DNA from 2 places in the Lysobacter koreensis genome. Region 1 is predicted to be linked to the other one. Evidence: riboswitches for the same ligand, from Rfam matches in the RefSeq annotation. Region 1 holds a riboswitch; the other holds the start of a gene.
What was found. Region 1 has a riboswitch for cobalamin ahead of ACFQZQ_RS08030 (ribonucleoside-diphosphate reductase subunit alpha). Riboswitches for the same ligand answer to the same signal wherever they lie in the genome.
Positions count from the first base shown of each region.

Region 2: it holds a riboswitch for cobalamin, as region 1 does, so the genes downstream of both, btuB (TonB-dependent vitamin B12 receptor) here and ACFQZQ_RS08030 (ribonucleoside-diphosphate reductase subunit alpha) in region 1, are expected to answer to the same signal.

Region 1 is NZ_JBHTIH010000003.1:582,872-598,060, forward strand. It holds gene ACFQZQ_RS08020 (diguanylate cyclase) at 1-1,094, shown strand, start outside; gene ACFQZQ_RS08025 (ribonucleotide-diphosphate reductase subunit beta) at 1,207-2,220, opposite strand; gene ACFQZQ_RS08030 (ribonucleoside-diphosphate reductase subunit alpha) at 2,409-4,778, opposite strand; cobalamin riboswitch at 5,163-5,402, opposite strand; gene ACFQZQ_RS08035 (phosphoglycerate kinase) at 5,693-6,868, shown strand; gene ACFQZQ_RS08040 (HAD-IA family hydrolase) at 6,872-7,522, shown strand; gene ACFQZQ_RS08045 (GNAT family N-acetyltransferase) at 7,519-8,133, opposite strand; gene pyk (pyruvate kinase) at 8,197-9,663, shown strand; gene ACFQZQ_RS08055 (class I fructose-bisphosphate aldolase) at 9,821-10,831, shown strand; gene ACFQZQ_RS08060 (O-acetyl-ADP-ribose deacetylase) at 10,900-11,448, opposite strand; gene cysK (cysteine synthase A) at 11,564-12,517, opposite strand; gene ACFQZQ_RS08070 (efflux RND transporter periplasmic adaptor subunit) at 12,811-13,899, shown strand; gene ACFQZQ_RS08075 (efflux RND transporter permease subunit) at 13,904-15,189, shown strand, end outside.
Region 2 is NZ_JBHTIH010000007.1:77,823-93,011, forward strand. It holds gene nudC (NAD(+) diphosphatase) at 1-144, opposite strand, end outside; gene erpA (iron-sulfur cluster insertion protein ErpA) at 162-539, opposite strand; gene ACFQZQ_RS12400 (DUF6776 family protein) at 736-1,518, opposite strand; gene ACFQZQ_RS12405 (bactofilin family protein) at 1,549-1,962, opposite strand; gene ACFQZQ_RS12410 (DUF6776 family protein) at 1,966-2,763, opposite strand; gene ACFQZQ_RS12415 (DUF4126 domain-containing protein) at 2,821-3,399, shown strand; gene bfr (bacterioferritin) at 3,469-3,939, opposite strand; gene ACFQZQ_RS12425 ((2Fe-2S)-binding protein) at 4,110-4,313, opposite strand; gene ACFQZQ_RS12430 (RNA pyrophosphohydrolase) at 4,391-4,999, opposite strand; tRNA gene ACFQZQ_RS12435 (tRNA-Met) at 5,119-5,195, shown strand; gene queD (6-carboxytetrahydropterin synthase QueD) at 5,308-5,661, shown strand; gene ACFQZQ_RS12445 (phasin family protein) at 5,825-6,265, shown strand; gene ACFQZQ_RS12450 (efflux RND transporter permease subunit) at 6,601-9,666, opposite strand; gene ACFQZQ_RS12455 (efflux RND transporter periplasmic adaptor subunit) at 9,845-11,023, opposite strand; gene bioD (dethiobiotin synthase) at 11,116-11,826, opposite strand; gene ACFQZQ_RS12465 (GAF domain-containing protein) at 11,882-12,367, shown strand; gene ACFQZQ_RS12470 (TfoX/Sxy family protein) at 12,364-12,723, shown strand; cobalamin riboswitch at 12,762-13,016, shown strand; gene btuB (TonB-dependent vitamin B12 receptor) at 13,135-15,081, shown strand; gene ACFQZQ_RS12480 (hypothetical protein) at 15,154-15,189, opposite strand, start outside.

The DNA of each region.
Region 1 (15,189 bases):
TGGCCAGTGACGGGGTGCCGCTGGAACCGCTCGCCTCGCTGGTCGGCACGGGTTTAGAACCGATGCTGGGTGCGCGGGATCTCGTGCCGCCTACTCGCCTCGGTCTGCTGCAGGGAGTATTGCGCCACGACGGTGATGCCTATGCCGCCAGGGCCGTGCTGGCGTCGGGATGGCAGCTGTTCGTGCTGGTGCCCAAGCGCCTGCTCGATGCGGAAGTACGGGGGAGGATACTGGCGCCGATGGTCCTGCTGCTGCTGTTCGTGCTCGGCGTGAGCGTTGCATCGTGGTTGCAGATGCATTCGCTGCAGGCAGGCATCGGCGGGCTGCTCCAGACGCTGCAGGGGTTCGCGCTCGGCGGGACATTGACCCGACACGATGCGCGTGGGATGCCGACGGAACTGCAGCCGATCGTGTCGGGGATCCACCAGCTCGGCGATCGGCTCAATAGCGCGTATGCGGATCTCAAGCAGGCGCTGGACAGGCAAAGCGAACTGGCCGCATCGCTGCGCACGGTTGTGGCCACGCGCGAACGCGAGATTGCCGAGCGGACCGAGGAACTGAGCGGCGCCGTCGCCGAACTCGACCGCATCAGCCGCACCGACGAACTCACCGGCTGCCTGAACTACCGTGGCTACCGGGAGACCGCGACCGGCCTGTGGGAACAATCCATGCGGCAGGGACAATCGCTGTCAGTGCTGGCGATGGACATCGATTTCTTCAAGTCCTACAACGACCGTTACGGCCACCCGGCGGGCGACAACGCCTTGCGCCGTTTCGCCGGTGCGGTCCGCAGTTCGCTCTACCGCGGCAGCGATACGCTGGTGCGGACCGGCGGCGAGGAGTTCGTCGTGTTCCTGCCCGATACCTCGCTGGAGCAGGCCACGGAGGTAGCGGACCGGATCCGGGCCAGCGTGGCGGGGGCGGCGATCGTCCACGAGGAGTCACCGGGCGGGATGCTCACCGTGAGCATTGGCGTCGCCACCCGCGAGGGCGGCGATGGCGATGATCTGGAGGCGATGCTGCGGCGAGCCGACCGGGCGCTGTACCAGGCCAAGCACTCCGGTCGCGATCGCGTGTCCACCGTGCGCAGTTAGCCCGATGCGGATGCATCGCCGACCCGGCACCAGCGTGGGCACAACCGGGGGTTGATCCGGGACATCCCAGTGCCGTGTATCCGACGCCGCAGCTTTCGTCGATCGCGATCGCTCAAAACGCCGCATCGAACGCGACCTCGCCCTGCACGCCGACTTGGTAGGCCGACACGCGCCGCTCGAAGAAGTTGGTGACCTCCTGCACGTCCTGCAGGTCCATGAAACCGAACGGGTTGCTTGAACCGAAGTGCTTGGGCATGCCCAGCTGCGCCATGCGCTGGTCGGCGACGTACTCCAGGTACTGGCGCATGTCCTTGATCGACAGCCCGACCACGCCGCCGGACAGCACGTCGTGGGCGAACAGCGTCTCGCAGTCGACCGCTTCCTCGAACATCGCCACCACCTGCGCCTTGAGCTCGTCGTCGAACAAGTCGGGCTCCTCCTCGCGCGCGGTGCGGATCACCTCGAACGCGAACGCCATGTGCCCGCTCTCGTCGCGGAACACCCAGTTGGTGCCCGAGGCCAGGCCGTTGAGCAGGCCACGCGAGCGCAGGTAGTAGACGTAGGCGAACGCGGCGAAGAAGAACAAGCCCTCAATGCAGCCGGCGAAGCAGACCAGGTTGAGCAGGAACTGGCGGCGCTGTTCGCGCGTCTCGATGCGCGTGAGGCCCTGCAACGAGTCGATCCACTTGAAGCAGAACTCGGCCTTGGCGCGGATCGAGGGGATGTTCTCGATCGCGTCGAAAGCCTTGGCGCGCGCGGCCGGGTCGGGCAGGTAGCTGTCCAGCAGGGTGAGGTAGAACTGCACGTGCAGCGCTTCCTCGTACAGCTGCCGCGACAGGTACATGCGCGCCTCGGGCGCGTTGATGTGCTGGTACAGGTTCAGCACCAGGTTGTTGGACACGATCGAATCGCCGGTGGCGAAGAACGCGACCAGGCGCTCGACAAGATGGCGTTCGGCCGTGCCGAACTTGTGCTTGAGGTCGTTGATGTCGAGCGAGAAATCGACCTCCTCGACGGTCCAGGTGTTGCGGATCGCATCCCGGTACATCTCGTAGAACTGCGGGTAGCGCATCGGCCGCAGGGTGAGGTCGAAGCCGGGGTCGAGGAGGTGGGCGGGCTGGGTCATATCAGGTTCCGAAGATGGCCGGAATTGCGGGGACTGAGGCTCCTGCTCCCTCCCTTGCGTAGCAGGGGAGGGCTGGGGAGGGGTGCTGTTGCTGTTGCTGTTGCGGTTGCTGGTCAAGACCAACGGCAACAGCCAAAGCACCCCCTCCCAACCTCCCCCTGCTTCGCAAGGGGAGGGGCTGGACGCGGCTACTGGCAGGCTTCGCAGCTCTCGGGGCTTTCCAGCGAGCAGGCGATGGCATCGCCAGTACTGACCGGTGCGGCGGTCGCGGCAGAGCCGACGGTGGTCTTGGCGATCTTCGTCGCCGGACGCGAGCGCAGGTAATAGGTCGTCTTCAACCCGCGTTTCCACGCGTACATGTACATCGACGACAGCTGGCCGATGTTCGGGCTCTCGATGAACAGGTTGAGCGACTGGCTCTGGTCGATGAACGCGCCGCGCTCGGCGGCCATGTCGATCAGCGAGCGCATCGGCACCTCCCAGACCGTGCGGTACACCTGGCGCAGCAACTCGGGGATCTCGGCGATGCCCTGGATCGAGCCTTCGGCGAGCTTGATGCGGTCGCGCAACTCCGGCGTCCACAGCCCGAGTTGCTTGAGCTCGTCGGCGAGGTAGCGGTTCACGACCAGGAAATCGCCCGACAGCGTCTCGCGCTTGAACAGGTTGCTGACCTGCGGCTCGATGCACTCGTAGCAGCCGGCGATCGAGGCGATGGTCGCGGTCGGTGCGATCGCGATCAGCAGCGAATTGCGCAGGCCGTGCTCGGCGATGCGCTGGCGCAGGCCGTCCCAGCGCTCGGCCTGCGCCGGCACCACACCCCAGGCCTCGAACTGCAGCTCGCCGTGCGCGGCGCGGGTGTCGCCGAAGCTCGGGTGCTTGCCGTGCTCGATCGCCAGTTCGTTGGAGGCCGACAGCGCATGGAAGTAGATGCTTTCTGCGATCTCGCGCGAGAGCCGGCGCGCGGCTTCCGAATCGAACGGCAGGCGCAGCTTGAAGAACACGTCCTGCAGGCCCATGGTCCCGAGTCCGACCGGGCGCCAGCGCAGGTTGGCGCGGCGCGCGGTCTCGATCGGGTAGAAGTTCAGATCGATCACGCGGTCGAGCTGGCGCACGGCCAGGCGCACGGTCTCGGCGAGCTTGTCGAAGTCGAAGCGACCCGCCTCGCCGTGCACCAGGCCTTCCGAAAACAGCTCGACGTGATGCGACAGGTTGATCGAGCCCAGGTTGCACACCGCCGTCTCGTCCTGCGAGGTGACCTCGAGGATCTCGGTGCACAGGTTCGACAGGTGGATGACGTTGTCGGCGCGCAGGGTCTGGTTCGACGCGCGGTTGCACTTGTCCTTGAAGTTCATCCAGCCGTTGCCGGTCTGCGCCAGGGTGCGCATCATCCGCCCGTACAGCTCGCGCGCCTTGACCTGCTTGTGGGCGAGGCCGGCGGCTTCGGCCGCGGCGTAGGCGCGCTCGAACGCCTCGCCGTACAGGTCGGTCAGCTGCGGCGCCCCCGCTTTCATCAGCGTGGCCGGGTCGAACAGCGACCACTCGGCATCCGCCTCGACCCGGCGCATGAACTCGTCCGGGATCCAGTTGGCGAGGTTGAGGTTGTGGGTGCGACGCGCCTCGTCGCCGGTGTTGTCGCGCAGTTCGAGGAACTCCTCGATGTCGGCGTGCCACGGCTCCAGGTAGACGCAGGCCGCGCCCTTGCGCTTGCCGCCCTGGTTGACCGCGGCGACCGAGGCGTCGAGCGTCTTCAGCCACGGCACGATGCCGTTGCTCAGGCCGTTGGTGCTGCGGATCAGCGAACCGCGCGAGCGGATGCGGGTGTAGCCCAGGCCGATGCCGCCGCTGAACTTGCTGAGCTTGGCCACGTCCATGTAGCGCTTGTAGATGCTCTCCAGCGAATCCTCGGGCGAGTCGAGCAGGAAGCAGCTCGACAACTGCTCGTGGGTGGTGCCGGCGTTGAACAGGGTCGGCGAGCTCGGCAGGTAGTCGAGCATGGCCATGCGCCGGTACAGCGCCAGCGCGTCGCCGATGTCCTCGCTCAGCGCGCAGGCGATGCGCAGGAAGAACTGCTGCGGGGTCTCGATCACGGTGCGCGCGGTCGGGTGGCGCAAGAGATAGCGGTCGTACAGCGTGCGCAGGCCGAAGTAATCGAAGCGGGTGTTGAGCGAGTCGTCGATCGCGTCGTTGAGCTTGCGCGCATTGGCCTGCACGAAGCCGAGCAGGCGGTCGTTGATCAGGCCCAGTTCGTGGCCGCGCACCACCGATTGCGAGAACGCGTGGATCTCGATGCCGGCGACTTCCTTTTCGATCACGTTGCCGAGCAGGCGCGCGGCGAGGCGACCGTACTCGGGCTCCTCGGCGGTCAGCAGTGCGGCGGTGCGGATCGACAGCTCGTCGAGCTCGCGCGTGCTCGCGCCGTCGTACAGGCCGGAAATGGTGCGCGTGGCGACGCGCATCGGGTCGACGGCGTGCAGGCCGTCGCAGGTGCGGGTCACCGCGCGGACGATCTTGTTGAGGTCGACCGGCTCGCGACGGCCGCTGCGCTTGGTCACGCTCATGGTCAGGTTGGCGGCGGGCGGGGTCAGCGCGAACCCGGGCGCGGGACGCGGCTGCGCGTGCGCTTCGGGAACGAACGAGGGGCTTTGGGCGGGCGTGTCGACCGCGAGGGCGTCGGAAGAAATGTTCATGGCAAGGCTCCAGTGCATGGCGCACGGCTCGCAACCCTTCCCCTCGAAGGGCTGCGCACGGGAGCGACGACGCACCGTCGGCAAGACCGCATGCGCGGCGCCGACGGCACGGCCACGCCCCCGCGGGCGCGGAATCTGGAGGGTGGAATGCGGGTGTCGCTGAGCCGGAGACTGCGGCGGACCCGCCGGCACGCCGACGCGGAGCGACACCGACCGTCTTCCCCCGAAGATTCCCTGGCCGGTCACCGCGCGGTGTGCATCGCGCGGCTGTCGGCAGGTCTTCGGACTCGGGACGTGACAGCCACGTTCGTGGTGTCGCCTACCGGGGGTCGCTTCCCGGGCGCGAGGCGCGCCCAGTGCAATGACCACCTTCGTTTCCCATACCGCTGCGGGGCAGTGCCGGCCTTGGACGCGGCATTCTGGTGAATGCATGTCCGCACCGAGCTTCCCTTTTCAGCCGACCGCAAAGCCGGCACCGACGGCCACAACATAGCGCGTATTTTTCTTTCGTCAACGCTAAATGTTGGGTTTTGCTCGGAGGCCCATCGCCACCGCGATTTGCCGCGAAGCGGCGCGGACGGGACAATGCGCGGCCATGGCGCGGCGGCCCCAGATGGCTCCCCTTGCCCGTCATTCCTGCGAAAGCAGGAATCCAGCGACTTCGACGCAATCGCGAACGTCACTGGATCCCCGATTTCGATTGAATAAGTCCACTCGGACGCGGGGATGACGACGCTCTGAAACGCCTGCGCCGCATTCCAAACACTTCCACTCAAGGCCACCCCATGACCATCGTCCGCATGACCGACCTCGATCTCGCCGGCAAGCGCGTGCTGATCCGCGAAGACCTCAACGTGCCCATCGAGGCCGGCCGCATCACCTCCGAGCAGCGCATCACCGCGGCGCTGCCGACGATGCAGCTGGCGCTGGCGAAGGGCGCGGCGGTGATGGTGACTTCGCACCTGGGCCGGCCGAAGGAAGGCGTGTGGAGCCAGGCCGATTCGCTGGCACCGGTCGCCGCGCGCTTGTCGGAACTGCTCGGCATCGAGGTGCCGCTGGTCAAGGATTGGGTCAAGGGCGTCGAGGTGCTGCCGGGCCAGCTGCTGCTGCTCGAGAACTGCCGCATGAACGTCGGCGAGGGCAAGGACGATGAAACCCTGTCGAAGCAGTACGCCTCGCTGTGCGACGTGTTCGTCATGGACGCGTTCGGCACCGCGCATCGCGCCCAGGCCTCCACCCATGGCGTGATCCGCCACGCAAAGGTCGCCGCCGGCGGTCCGCTGCTGATGGCCGAACTCGACGCGCTGGGCAAGGCGCTCGACGCCCCGGCACGGCCGCTGCTGGCGATCGTCGCCGGCTCCAAGGTCTCGACCAAGCTCGAGCTGCTGTCGTCGCTGGTGTCCAAGGTCGACCAGCTGATCGTCGGCGGCGGCATCGCCAACACCTTCATCGCCGCGATGGGGCATTCGGTGGGCAAGTCGCTGGTCGAGATGGACCTGGTCGACACCGCGAAGCAGATCATGCGCGATGCCCAGGCGCGCGGCGCCGACATTCCGGTGCCGACCGACGTGGTGGTCGCGCCAACCTTCGCCGCCGACGCCCCGGCCACGGTCAAGGCCGTCGATGCGGTCGGCGCCGATGACATGATCCTCGACATCGGCCCGGATACCGCCGCGCGCTACGCCGGGCTGATCAAGGCCGCCGGCACCGTGGTCTGGAACGGCCCGGTCGGCGTGTTCGAATTCGACGCGTTCGGCGGCGGCACCGAAACCCTGGCGCGCGCGATCGCGGCGTCGAAGGCGTTCTCGATCGCCGGCGGCGGCGATACCCTCGCTGCGGTCGACAAGTACGGCATCGCCGGGGACGTCAGCTACATCTCCACCGGCGGCGGTGCGTTCCTCGAATTCCTGGAAGGCAAGGAACTGCCGGCGGTCAGCGCGCTCAAGCAACGGGCCGGCTGAGTGATGCGGCCCGCGCGCGCCACGCTGTTCTTCGACCTCGACGGCACCCTGATCGATTCGGCGATCGGCATCACCCGCTGCGTCGCGCATGCGTTGACCCAGATGGCACACCCGGTGCCGCCGCAGGACGAGCTGCGGCGCTGGATCGGACCGTCGCTGCGCACCAGCTTTTCGCCGCTGCTGCGCGATCCGGTGCGGGTCGAGCAGGCCGTCGATCACTACCGCGACCGTTTCGAGACCCACGGCTGGGCCGAGCACGAGGTGTATCCCGGCATCGGCGACACCGTCGAGGCCCTGCATGCGGATGGTTACCGGCTCGCGGTCGTGACCGCTAAGAACGAGCCGCACGCGCGCAAGATCGTCGAACACTTGCCGTTCGGTCGGCGCTTCGACGACGTGATCGGCGCCACCGCCGATGGCCGCCTCAGCGACAAGCCCGAGCTGATCGCCGAGGCGCTGCAACGTCTCGGTTTGCAGGCGGACGAGTGCTGGATGATCGGTGACCGCCACATGGACATCGACGGCGCGCGCCACCACGGCATGCGCAACATCGGCGTGCTGTGGGGTTTCGGCGGCGAGGCCGAGTTGCGCGGTGCCGGGGCCGACCATCTGGCGGCCGCGCCCGCGGAACTGCCGGTGTTGCTGGCCGCCTAGCCGCCCTGGCGCGCGCGCCAGTCGCGCGCGAGCAGGCCATAGATCGCCGAATCCTGCAGCTCGCCAGCCACCAGCCAGCGCTCGCGCAGCAATCCTTCGCGCACGAAGCCAAAACGTTCGACCAGTGCGCACGAGGCGGCGTTGCGCGGGTCGACGTCGGCCTCGACGCGGCGCAGTCCCAGTCCGTCGAACGCGTGGGCCAGTGCCAGTTGCAGCGCCTCCCGCGCGAGCCCGCGGCCCCAGCGGTCGGAGCGCAACGAATAGCCGACCTCGGCGCGTCCCTGGGCGCGGTCGATCGAGAACAGGGTCACGCCGCCGACCAGGCGGTCGTCGCCGCGCTCGGCGATCGCCCAGCACAGCAACCGCCGGGGATCGCGGCCCGACATCGCGTTGGCGAGGCGGTCCTGCGCCTGCGCCAGCTCCGTCCACGCCGGAAAGCTCCAGTAGCGCATCACCTGCGGGTCCGAATGCACCGCATACAGGTCATGCAGGTCGTCTTCGCGGAAGCCGCGCAGGCGGATGCGCTCGCCGTCCAGCACCGGCAGGTCATCCAGCACGCTCGCGGTGTCTTGCGTCGAGGTGGGTGCAGCGTCGTCGCCTGCCATCGTCATGGGTGGGCAATCCTGGGTGCTCGGGAGCTGTGCTAGCGTTCATTGCACTCTAGGAAGTCTGCCATGCCGACACCGCTTCGCCGTACCAAGATCCTCGCCACCCTCGGCCCGGCCACCGATGTGCCGGGAGTGCTCGATGCGCTGCTGACCGCCGGGGTCGACGTGGTCCGCCTCAACTTCTCGCACGGCGATCCCGCCTCGCAGGTCGCGCGTGCCAACGCGGTGCGCGAGGCCGCGCTGCGCGTCGGTCGTGAGGTCGGCATCCTCGCCGACCTGCCGGGGCCGAAGATCCGCATCGAGCGCTTCGCCGAAGGCCGGGTCGAACTCAAGGCCGGCGATCGCTTCGACCTGGTCGCGCGCAGCGACGCGCCCTTGGGCACGACGCGCGAGGTCGGGGTCAGCTACCTCGGCCTGCCCGGCGACGTGCAGGCCGGCGACACCCTGCTGCTCGACGACGGCATGATGCAGCTGCGCGTGGATGCGGTCGAAGGCGAGCGCATCATCAGCACCGTGCTCAACGACGGCGCCTTGTCCGACCGCAAGGGGTTGAACAAGCAAGGCGGCGGGCTGTCGCTGGGCGCGCTCACCGAGCGCGACAAGGAACTGATCGTGGTCGCCGCGCAGATCGGCGTCGACTTCATCGCCGTGTCGTTCTGCCGCACCGCACAGGACATGCACGACGCCCGCGCGATCGCCCGCGCCGCCGGCAGCGATGCGGCGCTGGTGTCGAAGATCGAACGCGCCGAGGCGATCGAGAACCTGGTCGAGATCGTGGAAGCCAGCGACGTGGTGATGGTCGCGCGCGGCGACCTCGGCGTGGAGATCGGCGATGCCGAACTACCCGGCCTGCAGAAGAAGATCATCCGCGAATCGCTGGCGCAGAACCGGGTGGTGATTACCGCCACCCAGATGCTGCAGTCCATGGTCGAAAGCCCGATCCCGACCCGCGCGGAGGTGCTCGACGTGGCCAATGCGGTGATCGACGGCACCGACGCGGTGATGCTGTCGCAGGAGTCCGCGGCCGGCAAATACCCGGTCAAGGCGGTCGAGGCGATGTCGCGCATCTGCCTGGGCGCCGAACGCCAGTTCGAGATGGACACCGATTTCGAGAAGGCGCCGCGCAACCTGCAGCGCGCCGACCAGGCGATCGCGATGGCGGCGATGTTCCTATCCGAGCACATCGGCGTCGGCGCGATCGTGGCGATGACCGAGTCCGGCGGCACCGCGCGCTTCCTGTCGCGGTTCCGCTCGAGCGCGCCGATCTACGCGTTCTCGCGCCACGACGGCGCGCGCCGGCGCATGGCGCTGATCCGCGACGTGTTTCCGATCGACTTCGACAGCCGCGGCATGGCCTCGCGCGACGCCGCCCGCAACACCATCCGCCACCTGTTCGACGCCGGCCAACTGTCCGCCGGCGAGCGCGTGATCTTCACCAGCGGCGACACCATGGAACAGCACGGCGCGACCAACACGCTGCGGTTGTTGCAGGTGGGCGCAAACGGCTGCGCCGAGGGGCTGGGGGAGTTGTGAGGCGTAGGGCGGGTTTCAACCCGCCGCTTGGGTGGCTCGGCCAACGGCGGCGGGTTAAAACCCGCCCTACGGTTTCGTAAGCCACTGTTTCGCATGGCCTCGGTCGGTGGAGGCGGGCTATAATCGCCGGCTTCCCACCCGCACTCGCAGGACACCCATGAGCATCGAACAGCTTGCCGAAACCGCCCAGGCCATGGTCGCCGCGGGCAAGGGCATCATCGCGATCGACGAATCCAACGCCACCATCGCCAAGCGCTTTGCCGGTGTGGGCATCGAGAACAGCGAAGAAAACCGCCGCGCCTACCGTGAGTTGCTGCTGGGCACGCCGAAGCTGGGCGACTACATCTCCGGCGCGATCCTGTTCGACGAGACCATCCGCCAGTCGACCAAGGCCGGCGTGCCGTTCACCAAGCTGATGATAGACAACGGCATCATCCCGGGCATCAAGGTCGACAAGGGCCCGCAGCCGCTGGCCGGTTGCCCGGGCGAAGTGGTGACCGAGGGCCTCGACGGCCTGCGCGATCGCCTGGCCGAGTACTACAAGCTCGGTGCGCGCTTCGCCAAGTGGCGCGCGGTGATCAACATCGGCGACGACATCCCGTCGGGCACCTGCATCGAGGCCAACAGCCACGCGTTGGCGCGCTACGCCGCGCTGTGCCAGGAGCAGGGCCTGGTGCCGATGGTGGAGCCGGAAGTGATCATGGACGGCAGCCACGACATCGACACCTGCTTCGAGGTGACCGAGGTCGTGCTGCGCTCGCTGTTCGGTTCGCTGTACGAGCACAACGTGGTGCTCGAGGGCACGATCCTGAAGGCGTCGATGGTGCTGCCGGGCACCCACAGCGGCGAGAAGGCCAGCGTCGAGGAAGTCGCCGCGGCCACGCTGCAGGTGCTCAAGTCGACCGTGCCGGCGACGCTGCCGGGCATCGTGTTCCTGTCGGGCGGCCAGTCCGACGAGGACGCGACCGCGCACCTCAACGCGATGAACCTGGCCGGCCCGCACCCATGGCCGCTGTCGTTCTCGTACGGACGCGCGATGCAGTCCGCGGCGCTGAAGCTGTGGTCGCAGGACCTGGTCAACAACGTCGCCAAGGCGCAGCAGACCGTGTTTGCGCGCGCGCGCGACAACGGCCTGGCGGCGCTGGGGCAGTGGCAGTCGGCGGCGTAAGCCACCAAAGCCCTCTCCCGACGGGAGAAGCAGAAAGAACGCCGGCTCCGTGCCGGCGTTTTTTTTGGTCAGCCGGCCAGCTCTTGCCGGTAAAGCTCGGCCATCGCGGCATCGAAGCAGCAGAAGATCACCCGCTGCGGCAGCGCGTTCTCCGCTTGCCAGGCGCGCACTTCCTCGACCGCGAGCGGCACCGCCTGTTCGGGCGGATAGCCGTAAGCCCCGCAACTGATCGCCGGGAATGCGATCGACGCCAGTCGCTTGTCGGCCGCCAGCTGCAGGCTGGCGTGGTAGCAGCTGGCCAGCAGCTCGGCTTCGCCGCTGTCGCCGCCGCGCCAGACCGGGCCGACGGCGTGGATGACGTGCGGCGCATGCAGGCGGTGGCCACCGGTGAGGCGCGCCTCGCCGGTCGGGCAGCGCACCCCGGGCCGGATTTCCGGCAAGGCCCGGCATTCGGCGAGCAACTTGGCGCCGGCCCCGCGGTGGATCGCAGCGTCGACACCGCCACCGCCCAGCAGCGACTCGTTGGCGGCATTGACGAGGGCATCGACCGCGAGCGTGGTGATGCTCGCCTGCACGACCTCGATCCGCGACCGCTGCGGCGCGTCGTCCGATGCGATCGAACCGAACCGGGCGGGGGAAGGAGGGTAGTGGTCGGATCGCACGCGATGTCCCTATCCCGTCGACGCGGGGCGGCGGCTGCAGGGCCGGATGACAAGGCTTACGGCGATGCGGCTACAACCCGGCCAGCCACTCGTCATCGGAACCTTCGTTGACGCCCTCGAACAGGAAGGTGCTGAGGTAGCGCTCGCCGGTGTCGGGCAGCATCGCCAGGATCACGTCGCCGTCGTTTGCGGCCTTGGCGACCTCGAGTGCGGCCGCGACCGTGGCGCCGGCGGAGATGCCGACGAAGACGCCTTCCTCGCTGGCCAGCCGGCGCGCGGTGTCGCGCGCGAGCACGTCGTCGACCAGCACGATCGCGTCGGCGGCGTCGCGGTTGAGCACCTCGGGAATGAAGTCCGGGGTCCAGCCCTGGATCTTGTGCGGCACGAATTCGTTGCCGCTGAGCAGCGCGGCGCCGGCGGGCTCGCAGGTGGTCACCCGCACTTCCGGGCGCGCGACCTTCAGCACCTCGCCGACCCCGGTCAGGGTGCCGCCGGTGCCCCAACCGGTGACGAAGTGGTCGAGCCGGCGGCCGGCGAAGTCGCGCAGGATCTCCGCGGCGGTCGTCTGCCGGTGGTAGGCCGGGTTGGCCGGGTTGGCGAACTGGCGGGCGAGGAACCAGCCGTGCTGCTTCGCCAGTGCCTCAGCGCGCCGCACCATGCCGCTGCCGCGTTCGGCCGCGGGGGTCAGGATCACCTTGGCCCCGTACGCGCGCATCAGCTTGCGGCGCTCGATCGAGAACGTCTCCGACATGGTCGCGACGAACTTGTAGCCGCGCGCGGCGCAGACCATTGCCAGGGCGACGCCGGTGTTGCCCGAGGTCGCCTCGACCACGGTATCGCCGGGCTTGAGCAAGCCTTTTGCTTCGGCGTCGAGGATGATCGCGATCGCGAGGCGGTCCTTGACCGAGCCGCCGGGATTGAACGATTCGACCTTGGCGTACAGCGTGACGCGCGCCGGGGCGAGGCGCTGCAGGCGCACGACCGGGGTGTGGCCGATGGTGTCGAGGATGCTGTCGTGGATCATGCGGGCGGACTCCGGCGGGGGACGGAAGATCGGCGCGGCGTGCCCGCGAGCCAGGCACGCCGGAACCGCAGAGTGCGCCCGGCAAGCGGCCGCTGTCGAGTCGTGCCGCAACACGCGTTCGTGCAGCCGGCCTTCGCCCAGCTTGCCTTGCTGCAACCGGCGTTCTTGCCGCGCGGGGGCATGGGCTTTGCCGGAAAGGCCCGCAAGCTCGCCGGTCAACCAAAGCCGCACGTGGCCGTTACCTGCGGACGGCTAGACTGCTGGCCCTGTTCCCCTTGCCGAGCCTAGAACGCATGCGAATTCCGACCGCCCGCCCCGCCGCCCTCCTGCTGGTGCTGGCTGGGGTGCTGGGGCTGGCCGGCTGCGGCAACGAGGCGGCGCCACGGCAGGCCGGCGGCGATCGGCCGGTGCCGGTGACCACCGCGCTGCTGCGGCCGCAGGCCTGGAGCGACACCGTGCAGGCGCTGGGCACGGTCAAGGCGCGCGAGTCGGTGACGGTCACCGCCAAGGTCAGCGAGACCGTGCAGCGCGTGCACTTCGACAGCGGCGACGTGGTCGCGGCCGGCGCGCCGCTGATCACCCTGAGCGGGCAGGCGCAGCAGGCCGCGCTGGTCGAGGCACAGGCGTCGGCGAACGAGGCCGACCGCCTGTACCGGCGCCAGAGCGAGCTAGCCGCGCAGCAGCTGATTGCCCGCTCGCAGCTCGACACCCAGCGCGCCACCCGCGATGCCGCGCGCGCGCGGGTTGCGCAGATGCGGGCCGAGATCGGCGACCGCACCATCCGCGCGCCGTTCGCCGGCGTGCTCGGCCTGCGCCAGGTCAGCCCCGGTTCGCTGGTCACGCCGGGCACCGCGATCGCGACCCTCGACGACACCGCGCGCGTGTTCGTCGACTTCCCGGTTCCGGAGGCCCTGCTTGCCAACATCGCGCCGGGCCAGCAACTGGCCGGTAGCAGCGCCGCGTACCCCGGGCGTACATTCGACGGCACCGTCAGCACCATCGACGCCCGCATCGACGAAGCCACGCGGGCACTGACCGTGCGCGGCGATTTCGCCAACACCGACCGCGCGCTGCGCCCGGGCATGCTGCTGCAGGTGACGCTGTCGCGGCCGGAGCGGCAGGCGCTGCTGCTGCCGGAAATCGCGGTGGTGCAGGTGGGCAACGACTCGTACGTGTTCAAGGTCAAGGGCGACGGCAGCGTCGAGCGCGCCGACGTCAGGATCGGCACGCGCCGCGACGGCCTGGCCGAGGTCCTGGAGGGACTGAAGGCGGGCGACAAGATCGTCATCGACGGCACCGGCAAGCTGCGCCCGGGCAGCAAGATCATCGAGGGCGGTGCGAAGCCCGCCGCGGCGGCGAAGTCCGGCGCCAAGCGCGGCTGACGCCATGAACATCTCCGACCTCTCGATCAAGCGCCCGGTGTTCGCCACCGTGATGAGCCTGCTGCTGATCGTGCTCGGGGTGATGGCGTTCTCGCGCCTGACCCTGCGCGAGCTGCCGGCGATCGACCCGCCGGTGGTGTCGGTCGATGTCAGCTACCCAGGCGCCTCGGCGGCGGTGGTCGAGACCCGCATCACCCAGGTGCTGGAGGACGCGTTGTCGGGCATCGAGGGCATCGAGACGATCGAGTCGCGCAGCGTCAACGGCCGTTCCTCGATCAGCATCGAGTTCACCCTCGCGCGCGAGATCGAGGCCGCCGCCAACGACGTGCGCGATGCGGTCAGCCGCGTCAGCAACCGCCTGCCCGACGAGGCCGACCCGCCGCAGGTCGAGAAGGTTGAGAGCGATTCGGAAGTCGTGCTGTGGCTCAACATGAGCTCCACGCAGATGGACACGCTGCAGCTCACCGACTACGCCGACCGCTACGTGGTCGACCGCCTGTCCAGCATCGACGGCGTCGCGCAGGTGCGGATCGGTGGCCAGCAGCGCTATGCGATGCGGGTCTGGCTGGATCGCGACGCGCTCGCCGCGCGCGGCATCACCGTCAACGAGGTCGAGGCCGCGTTGCGCGCCGAGAACGTCGAGCTGCCGGCCGGCCGCATCGAGTCCGACGCGCGCGATTTTACCCTGCGCGTCGCGCGCGGCTACGAGAAGCCGGCCGATTTCGCCCAGATCCCGCTGGCCAAGGGTACCGACGGCTATGTCGTGCGCCTGGGCGACGTGGCCAAGGTCGAACTGGCCTCGGCCGAGCGCCGCGCCTACTACCGCAGCAACGGCGAGCCGAACATCGGCCTGGGCATCGTCAAGACCTCGACCGCGAACAGCCTCGACGTTGCCCTGGCTGCACGCGCCGAAGCCGAGCGCATCCAGCCGACGCTGCCCGCGGGCAGCAACATCTTCGTCGCGTTCGACACCACGGTGTTCATCGAATCGGCGGTGGCGCGCGTGTACGAGACGCTGTTCGAGGCGATCGCGCTGGTGCTGATCGTGATCTGGCTGTTCCTGGGCAGCTTCCGCGCCGCGCTGATCCCGGCGCTGACGGTGCCGGTGTGCCTGGTCGCCGCGTTCATCCCGCTCTACGCCTTCGGCTTCTCGATCAACCTGATGACGCTGCTGGCGCTGGTGCTGTGCATCGGTTTGGTGGTCGACGACGCGATCGTGGTGCTGGAGAACATCCAGCGCCGCGCCGACCTGGGCGAACCCCGGCTGGTGGCGGCCAGGCGCGGCACCAA
Region 2 (15,189 bases), on a different contig from region 1:
CCACAGGGCCGCCAGGGAGTCAGCGTCCTCGCGCAGGTGGTCGGCGCGGTCGAGCGCGGCCTGGCAGCTGCCGGGGTCGACGAACGCGAAGGCGCCGGTTCGCGCCGGCGGAGGGTTGGGGTCTGTCGCTGCGCTCGGGGACACGCTGCGATCCGCGCGGCTCAGACCGCGAACGAGGAACCGCAGCCGCAAGTGGTCTTCGCGTTCGGGTTGCGGATCACGAACTGCGCGCCGTGCAGGCTTTCGGTGTAGTCGACTTCCGCGCCCATCAGGTATTGCAGGCTGAGCGGGTCGACCAGCAGGGTGACGCCGTCGGTGGCGATCGCCAGATCGTCCTCGCCCTGCTGCTCGTCGAACTCGAAACCGTACTGGAAGCCCGAGCAGCCGCCACCCTGGATGTACACGCGCAGTTTCAGCGCGGCGTTGCCCTCTTCGGCGATCAGTTCGCGGACCTTGGCCGCGGCGGCCGACGAGAACTGCAGCGGGCGCTCGAGCGACTGGTAACCGGGCGCGGCGGTGTCGGTGGTGGTCGATTCCATGCGTACAAGCATGGGGCGCGCGGCGGCCGCATTCAACCGCCAAGCTGATGCTTGGCGTGGATCCAGTTGGTGACGCTTGGATCAGATCCTGCTCGGCGCCCTATGAACTCGGCAAAGCCATCAAAGCAAGCTCGGATCCACAGAACGGCTTGGCTGAACGACCCCGCGCGCTGGCAACCGGCCTGTGTCGTCCGCCTCACTTCACCGCGGCGCTGGCGCCCTGCTCGCCGGTGGCGTCGGCCCAGGTGAACGAATGCTCGACCACTGCGCCCGAGCGCGGCTGCAGCCGCACCGTGACGCGCACCGGGGTCACCCCGGCCGGCACGAACACGTCGCCCTCGACCTGCTGGAAGTACTTGAACGAGTACGGAACGCCGGGCGCGTTGGGTTGCTGGCGCAGGTCGGCCCAGGCCAGCTTCTGCAGCTGGCCGCCGCGCGTGCCTTCGATCGCGATGCTGACCTGCCCGGCGCTGACCGCACCGCGGTTGAGGTTCTGGGTGAGGGTGGTGGTGAAGTGCCACGCGGCCGCGCCCTGCGGCTGCCCGGCCGAAGCGGGGGTGGCCTGGCGCAGCATCTTCAGCGCATGCACGGCCAGTCCGCGGCGTTGCCCGGTGGCCCCGACCAGGCGCTCGTAGAACGCCACGTCGGCGCGCAGGCCGGCGAGTTCCTCGTCGCGCTCGGCCAGTGCGCCCTGCAGGTCGCGGTTGGCGTCGCGGCTGATCTGGTCGGAGCGCGTCAGCGTGCTCACGCGCTGCTGCAGCTCCTCGATCTGCCCCGCCTGGCTGCGGCCCTGACGCTCGCTGCCGGCCAGTTGCGCGCGCACGTTGTCCGAGCCCGGCGCGAACAGGCTCCACAGCCCCCAGCCGCCGAAGCCCAACGCCAGCACGAACACCGCCGCAGCCACCAGGCGCCAGCTTTGTTTCGGGGGCGCGTTCGGGTCCGTCGGTGCGGCGGGGGATGCTTCGGGTGGCGTGGTCATGCGCGTCGCTCGGATCCGGACGCGGACAGCCTACAACGACGCGGCCTCGTTCATCAGGTCGGGAAACGCCAGCACCTGCGCGCTGGCTTCGACATGCACCAGCCGGCCGGTCAGCACCGAGCCGGCGGCCATCTCGACCACTTTGTAGTGGGCGTTGCCGAGCACGCGCGCGTTGGCGGCCAGTTCCAGCCGCTCGCTGGCGTACACGTCGCCGTTGAGCGTGCCGTTGAGCACCACCACCGGCGCGCGGATCTCGCCCTCGATGCAACCCTCACTGGCCAGCGTGAGTACCGCGCGCTGGTCGTCGTCGGCGATCACCTTGCCGATGATCCGGCCCTCGACGTACAGGCCGCCGCTGAAATGGAAGTCGCCGCGGATGACGACCTGCGGGCCGATCAGGGTGTCGACCGCGCCGGCGGGCGGGATGCGTTTGTGCTTGAACATCGCTCAGGTGTCTCGCAGTCGTGAGGCAAGGGATCGGGTCGCCGCGGGCGCGGGACGAGTCTGCGCGGCATGCGCGTCGTGGTGCGTGCCGCCGGCGTGTTCCCACGCCACCGTCTGCTCGACCGCGGCATCCTGGCCGCGCAGCGACACGCGCACGCGCTGCGGGGTGAAACCCGGCGGCAGCATCACGCTGCCGTCGAGCTGCTGGAAGTAGCGGAACGAGTAGTCCTGGGCGGGCGCCGCCGCCCGCTGGTGCAGCTCGTCCCAGTGGATCGTCGCGAGCTTGCCCGCGCGCACGCCTTCCACCGCGAACCGCAGCTTGCCCAGGCTGACGCCGCCGCGGGTGAGGCTCTGCGTCAGCACGACCTGGTAGCGCCAGCTGCCGCCGGCTTCGGCGAGGAAGCGCGCCGAATGCACGTTGAGCCCGCGCGGCTGGGCGGTGGCGCCGCCGAGCCGCTCGTAGAACGCGGTCTTGCCGCGCAGGGTCGCGATCTCGCGTTCGCGCTGGGCCAGCTCGCGCTGGATCTGCCGGTTCGCCGAGCGGCTGATCTGGTCCGAGCGCGCCAGCGTCGCCTGGCGTTGGCGCAGCTCGCCGATCTCGCGCTGGTAGCGGCGCAACTGCTCGCTGGTGGTGCCCAGCTGCGCGCTGACCTCGTCCAGCCGCGGCGCCGCGCGCCAGCCCGCCCAGCTCCAGGCACCGAACAGCGACAGCGCCCAGACCACCAGGAACGCCGCCCACGCCAGCGGCCGCCGGCTGCGCCGTCGCTCAACAACCATGAAACGCGGCGGCGGCTTGGCCATGCGCGGCACTCCCCGTGGGTCCCCTATACTCGGCGCGGAGCATAACGAGGTTGCCCGATGACAGATGCGCACCTGTTCGCAGTTGGCGTAGTCCTGGCCTGGCTGGCCGGCATCCGCGTCTACCTGACGGTGTTCGGCGTGGGCATCGCCGGCGCGTTCGGCTGGCTCGACCTGCCCTCGGCGCTGGAGGTCACCCAGTCGCCGTGGGTGATCGGCGTCTCCGGGGTGCTCGCCGCCGCCGAGTTCTTCACCGACAAGATCCCGGGCATCGACTCGGCCTCCGACCTGCTGCACACCTTGCTGCGCGTCCCGGCCGGCGCGTTCCTCGCCGCGGCCACGTTGTCCGGCGATGGCGAACTGGGCGCGGGCGCGCTGGCCACCGGCGCCGGCGTGGCCTTGACCAGCCACGTGCTCAAGAGCGGCACCCGCGCCCTGCTCAACACCTCACCCGAACCGGTCAGCAACTGGACCGCCTCGGTCACCGAGGACGTGGCCGTGGTCGGCGGCCTCGCCCTGGCGTTCGCGCACCCGTGGATCGCGTTGTCGTGCGTGGTGCTGGTCAGCGTGCTGCTCGCCACCGGCGTGTGGTGGATCTGGCGCCGGCTGTTCCGGCGCGCGCCGCGGGTTCCGGGCTAACGCACACCGCCCACAAATGACAACGCCACCGCGAACGGTGGCGCCGGCACTCCCCGGAGGTATCGCGGCTCAGCTTTCGATCTTGGTCGCCAGGTAGTTCTGCTCGCCCAGGCGTTCGATCAACGCCAGCTGCGTCTCGATCCAGTCGATGTGCTCTTCCTCGGACTCGAGAATGTCGGCGAACAACTGGCGGCTGGTGTAGTCCCCGACGCCGTCGCAGTACGCGATCGCCTCGCGCAGCAGCGGCAGCGCCTCGAGCTCGAGCGCGAGGTCGCAGTTGAGCACTTCGCGCGGGCCTTCGCCGATGCGCAGCTTGCCCAGCGCCTGGAAGTTCGGCAGCCCGTCGAGGAACAGGATGCGCTCCGACAGCTTGTCGGCATGCTTCATCTCGTCGATCGACTCGTGGTACTCGTGGTCGGCGAGTTCCTTCAGGCCCCAGTTCTTCAGCATCTTGGCGTGCAGGAAGTACTGGTTGATCGCGATCAGCTCGTTGTAGAGCGCCTTGTTGAGAAACTCGATGACCTTGGCGTCGCCTTTCATCGCCGTGCTCCGTGCCTGCAGTGGCGGCACTCTAGCCGTTCCGCGCGCGCGCTGGCGGAACGCGAATCGAGTGCATTCGCGCGTACCAGACCAGGGAAGCCAGGAACCGAACTTGCCGCCGGGAATCGCGCCTGGCCCCAAGCTGTCGGATGCTCAGGCAGGTAAGAACGTCAAGCTGCGTGCTGCAGCACCGGCAACGGCAACTCGCGCAGGGCGCGCGTCTCGTCCAGCAGTGCAGCGGCCTGATCCAGGCAGCTGCCGCAGTTGGCGCCAGCGCCGGTGCGCATGGTCAGCTCCGGCACGCTCCGGCAACCGGCTTGCGCGGCGTCGCGGATGTCGCGTTCGGTGACTCCGTTGCAGATGCAGACGTACATGGGCGTGGCGCGGGAGCGCGGGCGAGCAGCCCGATCGGCTGCACAGGCATTTCGCCACGAATGCGAATGATTGTCAATTAGGAACCTGGGTCGCGGCCCGTGCCGCCGCGCGCGGGCGGTGCCGGTGGCCGTGCGCGGGGCCGTTGCCAATTGCGAACGCCGGCCCCCATCCGGGGATCGGGCCCGGGCATCGGCACCGCCTGCGCCCCGGCGACGGTGCGCGCAAACGGCGCCAGGTGCCGCAGGGCGCTGCCGTAGACCCCGCGCTTGAACACCACCACGTGCTCGAGCGGGTACCAAAAATCGACCCAGCGCCAATGGTCGAACTCCGGCTTGTCGGTAAGGTCCAGCCGCAGGTCGGACTCCTGGCCGGTCAGCCGCAGCAGGAACCACACCTGCTTCTGGCCAATGCACACCAGCCGGTCGTTGCGGCGCACCGCGCGCGCCGGCAGCCGGTAACGCAGCCAGCCGGGGGTCGCGCCGAGGACTTCGACGTGTTCGGGCAGCAGCCCGGTTTCCTCGCGAAGTTCGCGGTACATCGCCTCGAGCGGCGTCTCGTCGGTGTTCATCCCGCCTTGCGGGAACTGCCACCCATCGCGATGCACGCGGCGCGCCCAGAACAGGCGTCCGTCTGGATGCATCAACACGATGCCGACGTTGGGTCGGTAACCGTCCGGATCGATCACGATGCGGACTCCAAAATGCGCTGTCTCCGACTCTGCCACGGCATCCGCCAGCGGACAAGCAAGAGGCCGGGTGATTGACGGCGCCAACCAAGGCAGGAATAATTCGCGGTTCTCCGCGTGGCTATGTAGCTCAGCCGGTTAGAGCACAGCACTCATAATGCTGGGGTCGGTGGTTCGAGTCCACCCATAGCCACCACACGCATCGCGCACTGAAACGCCCGCCTGCACGCTCAGGCCTGGCGCCCGCCCCGACCGATTCGCGTGGTCGGGCTACGCACTCCCGAGAACTCCCCATCGGCGTCCCGCGCATGGATATCTTCAAGGTCTTCACCATCGAGGCCGCGCACCGGTTGCCGAACGTGCCCGAAGGGCACAAGTGCGCGCGCCTGCACGGGCATTCGTTCCGGGTCGAGATCCACCTGCGCGGCGAACTGGGCACGCGCAGCGGCTGGGTGATGGACTTCGGCGACGTCAAGCAGGCGTTCCAGCCGCTTTACGACCGCCTCGACCACCACTACCTCAACGACATCGAGGGGCTGGACAATCCCACGAGCGAGCGGCTGGCGCTGTGGATCTGGGAGCGCCTGAAGCCGGCGCTGCCGATGCTCAGCGAAGTGGTGATCCACGAGACCTGCACGTCCGGCTGCCGCTACCGCGGCTGAACCGATCCACCTCCAGGCCGCAACCACCGCAAGCCCTTGTTCCAGAACAAATTATGAACGCCAACCCCAGTTCATAATTTTATTGTTGCGTCGCAACAAATCGGGCATTATGCTGCGACGCACAATCCGGCAACCCCGCACGGATTGACCGCAGGAGCCCGCCATGTACCAGCAGTTCAACGAACAGTTTGCCGCCGCCACGCGCCAGTTCGCGGACACGGCAGCCCAGATCAACCGCATCGCGCTGCAGAACGCCCAGGCCGTGTTCGGCCTGCAGGTCGCCGCGATCAACGAGCGCGCCAACGCGACGTTCGCGTTCCTCGGCGAAGCGGCCGAAGTGCGTGACCTCGACGGCATGAAGAACCTGATGCCGAAGGGCGTGCAGGTTGCGCGCGAGAACCTCGAGCGCGCGGTCAGCACCGGCCAGGACGTGCTCGGCCACAGCATCAAGGCCAACGAGGCGATCGGCGAGATTGCCAAGTCGCAGGGCGAGTCGTTCGTGCAGAAGGCGCAGGCCAACGTCGAGACCGTCGCCGAGCAGGCCGAGTCGGCGTTCCGCGCCAACGCCGCCAAGGCGACCGCGCCGAAGGGCAGCGTCAAGTAAAGCCTCTCTCTCCAGTACCCACTGGGCACGGAACCCGGCAGCGCAGGCTGCCGGGTTTTTTGTTGCCTGACGCTTCGCGTCGGAGGTCATGTCCGATGCGGCCTGCCGGTGCCGCTGCCGGCGTGCGTTGGCCTTGATCGCTCATCGCCAAGGCAGGCCAGTGGCTTGCAACGCGCGAGCGGTACGAAGGGGCGACCAGAAGAGCAAGAGCCACGTCCCGGGATCCCCGCCTGCACGCGGATGACGAGCAATGGCAACGGCAGCAAAGCCGTAGCAAGACGACCAACAAAAAGGCCGCCTCAAGGCGGCCTTTTTGTGTCGCGGAACCTACCGGCTCAATGCGCGGGCGCGGTCTCCAGCCGGGCCTGCGCCGCGGCGGCTTTCTGATGGTCGCGGCCGATCAGCAGGTACATCACCGGCACCACGAACAGGGTGAACACCGTGCCGATCGACATACCGCCGACAATCACCCAGCCGATCTGGTTGCGCGCCTCGGCGCCGGCGCCGCTGGCGATCGCCAGCGGCAGCGAACCCAGCACCATCGCACCGGTGGTCATCAAAATCGGGCGCAGGCGCAGCGCGGCGGCTTCGACCACCGCGTCGAACTTGGTCTTGCCCTGCTCCTGCAGCTGGTTCGAGAACTCCACGATCAGGATGCCGTGCTTGGCGATCAAACCCACCAATGTCACCAGCCCGATCTGCGAGTAGATGTTCCAGCTGCCGCCGGTGAGCTTGAGCGCCAGGAACGCGCCGAACGCGGCCAGCGGCACCGCCAGCAGGATCACCAGGGGGTCGACCCAGCTTTCGAACTGCGCGGCCAGCACCAGGAAGATAAACACCACCGCCAGGCCGAAGATCATCGCGAAGTCGCTGGCCGACTCGCGGAACTCGCGGCTCTGTCCCGACAGGTCGTACTGCGCCTCGGGCGCGACTTCGTCGAGCGCGGTCTCCATCCACGCCAGCGCCTCGCCCATCGAGTAGCCCGGCGCGAGGCCGGCGCTGACCGTGGCCGAACGCAGCTTGTTGAAGTGGTTGAGCTCCTTGGCCGCGACGGTTTCCTGCACGTCGACCAGATTCGACAGCTGCACCATCTGCCCGTCGCCGCCCTTGACGAAGATGTTGGACAGGTCACCCGGGGTGCGGCGGTCGGCGTCCTCGACCTGCACGATCACGTCGTACTGCTCCGATCCCCGCTTGAAGCGGGTCACGTTGCGCCCGCCGAGCAGCGTCTCCAGCGTGCGGCCGACACTGGCGACGTCGCTGCCGACCGCGACGACCTTGTCGCGGTTGAGTTCGAGCTTGAGCTGCGGCTTGTCGAGCTTGAGGTCGCTGTCGGGGTTGGTGAGTTTCGGGTTCTCGCCCATCTTCGCCATCAGCTTCTGCACGGTGGCGCCCAGCTCCTCCCAGGTGCCGGTGCTCTGCACCACGAAGTTGACCGGCTGGCCGAAGCCGTCCTGGCCCAGCGGCGGCGGCAACGTCGGGAACGCCATGATCCCGGGGATGCCCATGAACTGCGGGAACAGCTGGCCCTGCACGTCGGCGGTGGAGACCTCGCGCTGCTCCCAGTCCTTGAGCATCACGAAGCCGATCGTCGTGGTGACGTTCGGGAACCCCACGATCTGGAAGTACTGCTGCACCTGGGGGATCTTCGCAAACGCGCTTTCCATCTGCCGTGCGTACTTGTCGGTGTAGTCGACCGTGGCGCCTTCCGGGGCCATGCCGAAGCCGATGATGAAGCCCTGGTCTTCCTGCGGCGCCAGCTCGTTGGGCAGCAGCTTGAACAGGGTCAACGCGCCGCCGAACACCAGCGCCGCCACGATCACCACCACCCAGCGCGCGTTCAAGCCGGCCGTCAGCACTCGGCGGTAACTGCGGTCGATCCAGCCCAGCACCTTCTCGCCGGCGACGTAGAAGCGGCCGTGCTTGGTCTCGTGGCGCAGCAGCTTGGACGACATCATCGGCGACAGCGTCAGCGCGGTGAAACCGGAGACGATCACCGCGCCGGCCAGGGTCAACGCGAACTCGACGAACAGCTTGCCGGTGCGGCCGGTGGAGAACGCCAGCGGCACGTAGACCGCGGCCAGCGTCAGCGTCATCGCGATGATCGCAAAGCCAATCTCCTTGCTGCCCTGCAGCGCCGCCTGGAACGGCGGCATGCCTTCCTCGATGTGCCGGTAGATGTTCTCCAGCATCACGATCGCGTCGTCGACCACCAGGCCGATCGCCAGCACCATCGCCAGCAAGGTGAGGGTGTTGATGGTGAAGCCGAACGCGTACATCAGCGCGAACGCACCGACCAGCGACAGCGGGATGGTCACCAGCGGGATCAGCGTCGCGCGCCAGCTGCGCAGGAACAGGAAGATCACCAGGATCACCAGCACCACCGCCTCGGCGACGGTCTTGTAAACCTCCTCGATCGACTTTTCGATGAAGATCGTGGTGTCGAACGCGACCTCGATCTTCATGCCCTCGGGCAACGTGCGCTGGATCTGCGGCAGCATCTCCTTGATCGCCGTGGAGATGTCGAGCGGGTTGGCCACCGCCTGCTTGACCACCGCCAGCGGCACCGCGTTCTGACCGTTGTAGCGCGCGCGGAAGCGTTCCTCCTGCGCGCCCAGCTCGATCCGGGCGACGTCCTTGAGGCGCACCAGGTAGCCGTCGACGTCGCCGAGGATCACCTCGCCGAACTGCTCGGGCGTCTTCAGGTCGGTTTCGGACAGCACGGTGAACTCGCGCTGCTCGCTTTCGACGCGGCCGGCGGGGATCTCGACGTTCTGCGCGCGCAGCGCGGCCTCGACGTCGGCCGGGGTCAGGCCGAAGCCGGCCAGGCGCTGCGGCTGCAGCCACACGCGCATCGCATAAGTGCTGGAGTACACGATCGCCTGGGCGACGCCGGGGATCTGCTGGATGCGGTCCTTGACCAGGGTCTCGGCGTAATCGGCGATCTCGACCTGCGAATGACGGGTCGAGGAAAACGCGAGGTAGATGATCGGCTGCGCGTCGGCTTCCTGCTTCTGGATGATCGGCTCGTCGACTTCCTCCGGCAGCACCTGCCGTGCCTGCGCGACGCGGTCGCGGACGTCGGACGCGGCGCCATCGGCGTCGCGGTCGAGGCGGAAGCGCACGGTCACCTGGCTGGACTGCTCGCGGCTGACCGACTGCATGTACTCGATGCCTTCGACCCCCGACAGCGCGTCCTCGATCGGCTGGGTGACCTGCGATTCGATCACCTGCGCGGACGCGCCGGGGTAGTTGGTGCTGACGTTGATCACCGGCGTGTCGACGTTGGGGATCTGCCGGACCGCGAGGCGGTCGTAGGCGATGATGCCGACCAGCAGCACGACCAGGTTGATCACGGTCGCGAAGACCGGGCGGCGGATGGAGATGTCGGACAGGACCATGGGGGGCCTCGTTTTTGACTTTTTCTTCTCCCCTCGCGTTTCGAAGGCCTGGGGAGAAGGTGCCCCGGCCTTGATAACAGCTGGGGCGGATGAGGGTTCGGGACGAGTTCGGAGCTAAACGCTCGCGCCGAACCCTCACCCCAACCCCTCTCCCGGCGGGAGAGGGGCTCAATTGCGACTACTTCGCCGTTTCGGCCTGTTTCTCGGTGGCGGGCGCCGCCTTCGGCGCGGCATTGGGGGACGCGCCGGCTGCCGGCGGCTGGGTGCCGGCAGCCGGAGCGGCCGCCCCCGGCGGCGGCAGCGACATCACGCCGACGCCCTCGTGCATCATCGGCTTGGCCTGCCCGGCGGTGATCACCACGTCGCCGGCCTTGAGGCCTTCGACCACCTGCACCAGGCCCGGCACCCGGGCACCGGTCTTGATCACGGTCTTCTTGGCCTTGCCGTCGACCACGGTGTAGACGAAGCGGGTGTCGCCGTCCTGCATCAGCGCCTGCTCGGGCACCAGCAGCGCGTCGGCGCTGTCGGTGCCGGTGTCGAGCTGCAGCTTGGCGAACTGGCCCGGGCGCAAACGGCCGTCGGGGTTCGGGATCTGCGCGCGGACCTTGGCGCTGCGGCTGTTGGCATCGACCACCGGGTCGATCGCGACGATCTGGCCGCCGAAGGTGTCGGCCGGGAACGCGTCGACCGTGAGCGTGAGCTTCTGGCCGTTGCGCAGCTGCGCCAGCGCGCTTTCCGGGATGCTGAAGTCGACCTCGATCGGGTCCAGCCGCACCATCGTGACCAGGTCCTGGCCGGCGTTGACGAACTCGCCGACGCTGACCTCGCGCAAGCCAATCTGGCCCGAGAACGGCGCGCGCAGCGTCATCTTCGACAGCGCGGTGCGGGCTGAGGCGACGCGCGCCTGGTCGACCCCGAGCGCGGCCCGGGTGCGGTCGTAATCGGCACGCGCGATCAGCTTCTCACCGACCAGCTGGCCGGCGCGCGCGGCGGCGGCGCGGCTGTTGGCGAGGTTGGCCGAGGCCTCGTTGAGGCTGGCCTGGGCGAGGCTGCCGTCGAGCGTGAACAACGCCTGCCCGGCGGCGACGCGGCCGCCTTCGGTGAAGTGGATGCGCTGGATGCGGCCGGCGATCTCCGGGCGCACCACCACCGACTCGTCGGCGCGCAGGCTGCCGACGGTCTGCAGGCCGGCGGTGAGGGCCTGCGGCTTGAGGGTCACGGTCTCGACCGGCAGTTGCATCTCGCCGCCGGGCGGCCCGCCTGCACCGGCGCCTGCGGCGGCGTCGTCCTTGCCGCAACCGGCCAGGCCGATCAGGCCGGCGACCAGCAATCCAGAAAACAGCATCGTGCGGCGCATGGGAGCCTCGTCGTCCATTTCTTGTACTGATCAGTTTAGCCTTGCAGGGAGTCGGCTGTCCCCCTGCCAGAAGTCCCAACCGGCGCGTGGGCTCACGCCTGCAGGCGAATCGCCGGATCCGGCACAGCCAGATGCAGGGCCAGCGCCCGCGGGTCGGGCGCGGCGGCAAACGGCAGGCGACCCCAACACGGGGCCGGCAGCCTGCGTTGTAGCAACGCGAAATTGGCGTCGGCGCGGTCCATGGCCGGATCGATGTCGCTCGCGATCCAGCCCACCAGCTCCGCGCCGTCCGCCGCGATCGCGCGTGCGGTCAGGCGCGCGTGGTTGAGACAGCCCAGGCGCAGGCCGACCACGAGCACTACCGGCAGCCGCAGCGCGCGCACCAGGTCGACCTGGTCGAGCGTGGCCGACAGCGGCGCGGCCCAACCGCCGACGCCCTCGACCACCACGGCGTCGGCTTGCATGGCCAGACGTGCGTAGGCCTGCACGATCGGCGCCAGCGCCAGCTCGATGCCGGCCTCGGCGGCGGCCAACTCCGGCGCCAGCGGCAACGGGAATGGGAACGGGTTGATGTCGGCGTACGCCGGCCGGTCGTGGTCGGCTAGCGGATCGCTCGCCGCCTGCAGCAGCAGCGCGTCGTCGTTGCGCCAGCCGTCGATGGTGTGGACGCAGCCGCTGGCGACCGGCTTCATCCCGACCGCGCGCAGACCGCGCCCGCGCAACGCGTGCAGCAGCGCGGCACTGGCGACGGATTTGCCGACGCCGGTGTCGGTGCCGGTGACGTAGACGCTGCGCGGGTTCATCGGCATAGCGTACTGCGCGGCCGCGTCGCGCCGTGCGCGGCGCTACACTTCGGGCATGTTCTCCGCCCACACCCTTACCGGCAGCAAGCCGGAGCAGTACGCCCAACTCCTCGCCCAGGCACGCGCGCTGCTGGCCGGCGAGCGCGACCCGATCGCCAATGCCGCCAACCTGTCGGCGCTGATCTACCACGGCGTGCCGGGGTTGAACTGGGCCGGCTTCTACTTGTTCGATGGCATCGAGCTGGTGGTCGGTCCGTTCCAGGGCCTGCCGGCATGCGTGCGCATCCCGCTGGACAAGGGCGTGTGCGGCGCAGCTGCGTCGACCCGGCAGACCCAGCGCATCGCCGACGTGCATGCGTTCCCCGGCCACATCGCCTGCGATTCGGCCTCGCAATCGGAAGTGGTGGTGCCGCTGGTGCGGCCTGATGGTGCGCTGTTTGGCGTTCTGGATATTGACAGCCCGCAGTTGGACCGCTTCGACGCGGACGACCAGCAAGGTCTGGAAGCCATCGCCCAGGCCTACTTGGAGTCGCTCGCATGACCGCTGAAAAATTGCGCAACATCGGCCCCAAGTCCGCCGCCTGGTTGCGCCAGGTAGGGTTGCGCTCTCACGATGACATCGCCGCGATCGGCACGGTCGAGGCGTTCATGCGCGTCAAGCGGGCCGGCTTCAAGCCGACTTTGAACCTGCTGTACGCGATCGAGGGCGCGCTCGGCGACTGCCACTGGCAGGAGATTCCCGACCAGCGCCGCCACGAACTGGTCAGCGCCGCCGAAGCCGCAATCGCACTGCTGCCGCCGCCGCGCTACCGGCCGCCGGCCGGCCCGGTGACCACCACCGTGCTCACCGCCGACACCGTGGCGATGCGCGCCGGCCCCGACGACTCCGACGGCTGATCTCCCTGCGCGGCAGACGCCGGCGCCATCGCTGGCGTAGACTGCGCGCGCTTTGAGGTGACCCCGCGGCGCAAGCCAAGGGGCTGAAACGGGAAGCCGGTGACGTCCACGACCACGTGCGACCAGCCCGGCACTGCCCCCGCAACGGTAAGCGAGTCAAACCGCGACATCCGCCACTGTGGCTCCTGCGCAAGCAGCCCATGGGAAGGCGTCGCGGCTGGAGTGCAGGTCCCCAGCCGGATCCCTGCGCCCCGCTCGCGAGTCCGGAGACCGGCCTCGATGCACGACTGGTTGCGATGCGGTGGGCATTGCGCAGCGACACGGGCCGCCTGCGCGCGCCCGTCTTCGCGGCGCCTGCCTTCTCCACGCGGCTTTCCTGCACTGATGCGCGCCCGCGCTGGAGAATCCCCGATGTCGTTTCGCCTGCTGTCACCCAGCCCGTTTTCGCTGAGCACGTTGTCCCTGGCCGTGGCCTTCGCCATCGGCCTGCCCGCCCTCGCCCACGCGCAAGTCGGACGCTCGTCGCCCGATCCGGCCACCGAGCTGGACGACGTGGTCGTCACCGCCACGCGCACTCCGACTAGTGCCAACGCCGCGCTTGCGCCGGTCGAGGTGATCGACCAGGACGCGATCGCACGCAGCCAGGCGCGCTCGCTGCCCGAGCTGCTGCGCGGCCGCGCCGGCATCTCGCTGTCTAATCAGGGCGGCAGCGGCAAGCTGACCACGGCGTTCCTGCGCGGCAGCGAATCCGACCACGTGCTGGTGCTGGTCGACGGCGTGCGCATCGGCTCGGCAACCTCCGGGCTGGCCGCGTTCCAGGACCTGCCGCTGGCGCTGATCGAACGCATCGAAATCGTGCGCGGCCCGCGCTCGAGCCTGTACGGCAGCGAGGCGATCGGCGGCGTGATCCAGCTGTTCACCCGTCGCGGCGCCGGCAGCGACCGCGACCGCAGCGCGCCACGCGCCAGCGCCACGGTCGGCAGCCACGGCTTCGCCGAAGGCAGCGTCGGTTTCGGCGGCCGACTCGGGCGCGGCTGGTTCGGCGCCGACGCGTCCTACCTCAACGACGAGGGCATCGATGCCTGCCGTGGCATCGGTTTCCCGGTGTTCGCCGGCTGCTTCACCACCGAACCCGACCGCGACGCCTACCGCAGCCGCTCGCTGTCGCTGCGCGGCGGCTTCGATGCCAGCGAGGCGTGGAAGTTCGACGCCCACGCGCTGCGCGCCGAGGGCCGCAACGAGTACGACGGCGACTTCGGCAACCTGTCCAAGACCGTGCAGCAGGTGCTCGGCGGCAAGGCGAGCTGGCGCCCGTCGCAGCGGCTGCAGCTGCAGGCCAGCGTCGGCCGCAACACCGACGCGTCGGACAACTTTCTGCGCAAGTTCGACAGCTTCAGCGGCCGCTTCGTCGAAGCCGACCTGGGCCACTTCGACACCGACCGCGACAGCGCCACGCTGCAGGGCGACTTCGGCCTGGGCGAGGGCCAGTTGCTGAGCGTGGGCCTGGACTGGCTGCGCGACCGCGTCGACAGCAGCACCGCCTACGATGAAACGCAGCGCGACAACCACGCCGTGTTCGCGCAGTACCAGGCCACGTTCGGCGCGCAGTCGCTCGAGGCCAGCGCGCGCCACGACGACAACGAGCAGTTCGGCACCCACACCACCGGCAGCGCCGCGTGGGGCATCGCGTTCGCGCAGGGCTGGCGCGCCACGATTGGCTACGGCACCGCGTTCAAGGCGCCGACCTTCAACGAGCTGTATTTCCCCGCGTTCGGCGGCTTCCCGACCAGCAACCCGAACCTCGTGCCCGAGGAATCGAAGAGCTGGGAAGCCGGCGTCGCGTACCGCGGCGACCGCGCCAGCTGGCGCCTGGACGGCTTCAGCACCCGCGTCGACGACCTGATCTCGCTGGACGCGATGTTCGTGCCGCAGAACCTCGACAGCGCCCGCCTGCGCGGCGCCGAACTCGGCGTCGACACCGCCTTCGCTGACTGGACCGTCGCTGCCAGCGCCAGCGTCCTCGACACCGAGAACCGCGGCGGCGGCGCCAATGCCGGCAACCGCCTGCCGCGTCGCGCGCGGCACAGCGCGCGCATCGAGCTGGACCGCGCTTTCGGGGATTTCCGCCTCGGCTTCACCGGGATCGGCTCGGGTGCGCGCTTCGACGACGCCGCCAACACCCGCCGCCTGGGCGGCTACGCGACCCTCGACGTGCGCGCCGAGTATGCGTTCACGCCGGCGTGGACGCTGCAGGCACGCGCCGCCAACGTCTTCGATCGCCAGTACGAGACGGCCGCGTTCTACCACCAGCCCGGCCGCGAGTTCTTCCTGACCCTGCGCTACGCGCCGGTGGATTGATCGCCTCACCCGCAGCAACAAAAAAGCCCGGCAGTCGCCGGGCTTTTTTGTTGCTGCCTGCATCTTCTCACGCTAGCCATTCCAGATGCGCCAACCGATGAATACCAG